2 regions of the Burkholderia mycopellens genome follow, and region 2 is predicted to be linked to the other one. Evidence: riboswitches for the same ligand, from Rfam matches in the RefSeq annotation. Region 2 holds a riboswitch; the other holds the start of a gene.
What was found. A riboswitch is a leader RNA that binds a small molecule or an ion and turns the genes downstream of it on or off. The one in region 2 is predicted to bind ZMP and ZTP.

Region 1 (2,393 bases), 750 kb from region 2:
ATTGTCGGACAAAAGCCTTGGTCGCGCCGTATACGTTTCCGCCCGGATACGGATAGGTGCCGGCGACCGAGCCGAGATTGAAGATATGGCCGCGGCCCCGCGCGATCATGCCGGGCAGTAGCGCGTGCGTGACCGTGACGAGGCCCGTGCAGTTCGTGTCGATCATCGTGTGCCATTCGTCGAGGCTGGCCTTTTGGGCCGGCTCGACACCGAGCGCGAGGCCGGCGTTGTTGACGAGCACGTCGAGTGCTGCGAATTCGGCTGGAAGGGCGGCCGGCACGGCCTCGACGGCCGCGCGGTCGCGGACGTCGAGCTCGAGCGGCAGAAGGGAATCGCCGAGTTCGGCGGCGAGCGCATCGAGACGATCCTTGCGGCGCGCGGTCGCGACGACGCGGTGGCCTCCGTTGACGAAGGCACGGGCGATGGCGGCGCCGAAGCCGGCGGACGCGCCTGTGACGAACACGATCATTGCTGCTCCTGGTCGATGACAAAATAGCGGGTAAGTATCCCGCAAGCCTACTGAGATTGCCGCACCGCGGCAAGGCGGCAAAGCGTTCCCGCACGGGCGCGCAGAGTCTGGCCCCAATGGCTTCCGGCGCACCGCCGGGCGGTTGCCTATTCATGACGCATCCAATACACTAACGCGCTCATCACCCCTGCGTGACTGGCGATAGAACCCTTCGGGTTCAAGGTGGAGCATCCCACCGTGAAGCGCGGGGCGCCGTTCTTGCCGTTCGCCTGGGCAGCCGTTGTGCGCCGTCGCGTGCATTGCCGGTGGCTGTCCTGCCTCGCGTCATACGGATTCCTCCGCCACGTCGAGCTGGTCCCGCCAGCAGCGCACCGTACTCGGCCGCTCCGGTCAACCTGTACACACTTAACGGAAACCGTATGTTTGACAGAGCCCAAAGCACCATTGCGAACGTCGATCCCGAAATCTTTGCCGCGATCGAGCAGGAAAACCGCCGCCAGGAAGATCACATCGAGCTGATCGCGTCGGAAAACTACACGAGCCCGGCGGTGATGGCCGCGCAGGGTTCGCAACTCACGAACAAGTACGCGGAAGGGTATCCGGGCAAGCGTTACTACGGCGGCTGCGAATACGTCGATGTGGTCGAGCAGCTGGCGATCGATCGTGTGAAGCAGCTGTTCGGCGCGGAAGCCGCGAACGTGCAGCCGAACTCGGGTTCGCAGGCGAACCAGGGCGTGTTCTTCGCGATGCTCAAGCCGGGCGACACGATCATGGGCATGAGCCTCGCGCACGGCGGCCACCTGACGCACGGCTCGCCGGTGAACATGTCGGGCAAGTGGTTCAACGTGGTGAGCTACGGCCTGAACGAAAACGAAGACATCGACTACGAAGCAGCCGAGAAGCTGGCGCAGGAACACAAGCCGAAGCTGATCGTCGCGGGCGCGTCGGCGTTCTCGCTGAAGATCGATTTCGAACGCCTGGCGAAGATCGCGAAGTCGGTCGGCGCATACCTGATGGTCGACATGGCGCACTACGCCGGCCTGATCGCGGCAGGCGTGTATCCGAACCCGGTGCCGCACGCCGACTTCGTGACGACGACCACGCACAAGAGCCTGCGTGGCCCGCGCGGCGGCGTGATCCTGATGAAGGCGGAGTACGAGAAGCCGATCAATTCGGCGATCTTCCCGGGGATCCAGGGCGGCCCGCTGATGCACGTGATCGCGGGGAAGGCGGTGGCGTTCAAGGAAGCGCTGTCGCCGGAGTTCAAGGCGTACCAGGAGAAGGTGGTCGAGAACGCACGGGTGCTGGCCGAAACGCTGGTGAAGCGGGGGCTGCGGATCGTGTCGGGCCGTACGGAAAGCCACGTGATGCTGGTGGACCTGCGTGCGAAGCACATCACGGGCAAGGCAGCGGAAGCGGCACTGGGCGCGGCGCACATCACGGTGAACAAGAACGCGATCCCGAACGATCCGGAAAAGCCGTTCGTGACGAGCGGTATTCGTCTGGGCTCGCCCGCGATGACGACGCGCGGCTTCGGTCCGGCGGAAGCGGAACAGGTGGGCAACCTGATCGCGGACGTGCTGGACAACCCGGAAGATGCAGCGACGATCGAGCGCGTGCGTGCGCAGGTTGCCGAGCTGACCAAGCGTTTCCCGGTCTATCGCTGATCGACGATGCGCTGCCCGTTCTGCCGGCATGACGACACGCAGGTCGTGGATTCCCGCGTGTCCGAAGATGGCGCCGCGATCCGGCGGCGCCGTCGCTGCTCGGCTTGCGACAAGCGCTTCACGACGTACGAGCGGGTCGAGTTGTCCCTGCCGTTCGTCGTGAAGAAGGATGGCAGCCGCACGGAATTCGACCGCCGCAAGATCGTCGCCAGCATGCAACTCGCGCTGCGCAAGCGGCCCGTTGCTGCCGACGCGAT
Region 2 (2,393 bases):
TCGAACCGCAGATCGAACGCTGGGCGGCGGAATTCTCGCAGCACGAGAATGCGCTGTTTCTCGGGCGCGGGCTGCACTACCCGATCGCGCTTGAAGGTGCGCTGAAGTTGAAGGAGATTTCGTATATCCACGCGGAGGCGTATCCCGCGGGTGAGTTGAAGCACGGGCCGCTCGCGCTCGTGACTCACACGATGCCCGTCGCGACGATCGCGCCGAACGATGCGCTGCTCGAGAAGCTGAAGTCGAACATGCAGGAAGTGCGCGCGCGCGGCGGGCAGCTTTACGTGTTCGCCGATGCCGATACGCGGATCGACAACAGCGAAGGCGTGTCGGTGCTGCGGATGCCGGATTACTACGGGCTGTTGTCGCCGATCCTGCACGTCGTGCCGTTGCAGCTGCTCGCGTATCACGCGGCGTGCTTGCGCGGCGCGGATATCGACAAGCCGAGGAATCTGGCGAAATCGGTGACGGTGGAGTGAGGGGAGGGTCGGACGGCCGCATCCAGTCCGCGCTGATCGAGCGCTACAGCGCCCAGCGGCTCGGCGGCTTCGCGGCACACTGGAGCAGGCTGCGCGCACGAGCGGCAAGATCGGCGCGAACGCGTTCGGCATCGCGACGTTAAGCGCGGTCGTCGCGTCCGATTACGCGCACGCCACCCATCCCGATCTCGCGTTGCCGTCCCGCGCGCCGACGCCGGCAGCCGTGGTCGACGCGCTCGCGCGGCATCCCGCATTCGTCGACACCTGCCCCTGAACGTCCGCACGCCGCGCGCGGCCTGGCCGCGCATGCCAAAACGCGCTTCGGTTGTGAGAGAATCCGCGTGTCGCGTGACTGGCGCCAATAGATAGACCACTATCGGGAAGCGCGACCTTGACATCTTGCCGCGCGCCTGGGCCGACTTCTCCGACACAATTCACGCTCAGGAAACATGCGTCCCGGTTTCTTTCGCTCCTGCTGCCCCACCTATCGACAGCAGACGACACGCGCCTCCGTCTCCTCGCGCGCCGCGGCCTCGCGCAGCGTCGACCGCCGCCGTCGCGCGGACCTCGATCCGCGTCCCGTGCCCCTGCGACAGCCTGCCCGGATCTCCTCCTCTTCCTGTTTCCTGAAGCCCGTGACCCGGCAGCTCGGAGTATCGAATGCCCATTTGCCGCTTTGAAGATGCCGTCCAGGATCAGGCACTCGAGCTGCGCGGATTCGTCCGGAAGATCACGGTCAGCGCCTTCGACGATCTGCCCGCCGCGCTCGCCGACATCCAGCGCGCGCAGCGGGCAGGATACTGGATCGGCCTCAAGCTGTCCTATGCGCTCGGCGAATGGCTCGACCCCGCGTGGCTGAAAGACCGGCGCACCGCGGCCTCGGGCGGCGCGCCGCGCCTGATCGCGTTGGTCTTCGAGGACGCGGTTCGCGAGTCGACGTGGCAACCGCGCGCGGACGACGCGCCCGCCAGGATCGTCAGCGCCCGTCCGCGCATCCGCTTCCCGGAGTACGCGCGGCACATCCTCGCCATCAAGCAGCAGATCGAAAACGGCGACGTGTACCAGGTCAACTTTACACTGCCGGTCGACGTCGAGATGGAGGGCGACCCGGCGTCGCTGTACCGGCAATTGATCCACCACCATCCGGTGTCGCACGCGGCCTATATCGACGACGGCGACTCGTACACGTTGTCCATTTCGCCGGAGCTGTTCGTGGCGCACGCCGACGGCATGCTGACCAGCCGCCCGATGAAGGGCACGGCGCCCAGGCATGCGGACCCGGAGCAGGACAAGCGCGCCGCCGACGCGCTCCTCGCGAGCGACAAGGACCGGGCCGAGAACGCGATGATCGTCGACCTGCTGCGCAATGACCTGGGGAAGATCGCGCGGACCGGTTCGGTCAGCGTCCCTCGCCTGTTCGACCTCGAGCGCTATCCGTCAATCTGGACCCTGACCTCCACGATCCAGGCGGAAGTGGGCGACACCACGACCTTGCTCGAGATCCTGCGCGCGCTCTTTCCGTGCGGATCGGTGGTCGGCGCGCCCAAGCTCGCGGCGATGCGCTGCATCCGGGAACGCGAAGTGGACGACCGCGGCCTCTATTGCGGCAGCCTCGGCTGGCTCGCGCCCAACGGCGACTTCTCGTTGAACGTCGCGATCCGTACCCTCGTCCTAGGTCGCGACGGCTCGGGCGTCTACGGCGTCGGCGGCGGCATCGTGTTCGACTCCGAGCCCGATCTCGAATGGCGCGAATGCCAGTGGAAATCCCGCGTACTGGGCGAGATCCACGACGACGCGTAGACCTGACGGCCTGACGTCACGCCCCTGTCGCGGCGTCGGTCAGATGGACGCGTGCGCGCCCTCCACCTTGCCGCGACACATCCCGGCAGCTGCGCCCAACGCGCGCGCGACGCG

Region 1: linked by a shared signal. The riboswitch ahead of glyA (serine hydroxymethyltransferase) and the one ahead of ACPTTC_RS07685 (aminodeoxychorismate synthase component I) in region 2 are both predicted to bind ZMP and ZTP.

The regions. Positions count from the first base shown of each region.
Region 1 covers NZ_OZ183802.1:895,825-898,217, forward strand. The annotation lists gene ACPTTC_RS04190 (SDR family oxidoreductase) at 1-469, opposite strand, end outside; ZMP/ZTP riboswitch at 651-751, shown strand; gene glyA (serine hydroxymethyltransferase) at 889-2,136, shown strand; gene nrdR (transcriptional regulator NrdR) at 2,143-2,393, shown strand, end outside.
Region 2 covers NZ_OZ183802.1:1,642,968-1,645,360, reverse strand. The annotation lists gene glmS (glutamine--fructose-6-phosphate transaminase (isomerizing)) at 1-479, shown strand, start outside; ZMP/ZTP riboswitch at 818-902, shown strand; gene ACPTTC_RS07685 (aminodeoxychorismate synthase component I) at 1,140-2,279, shown strand; gene ACPTTC_RS07680 (LysR substrate-binding domain-containing protein) at 2,319-2,393, opposite strand, start outside.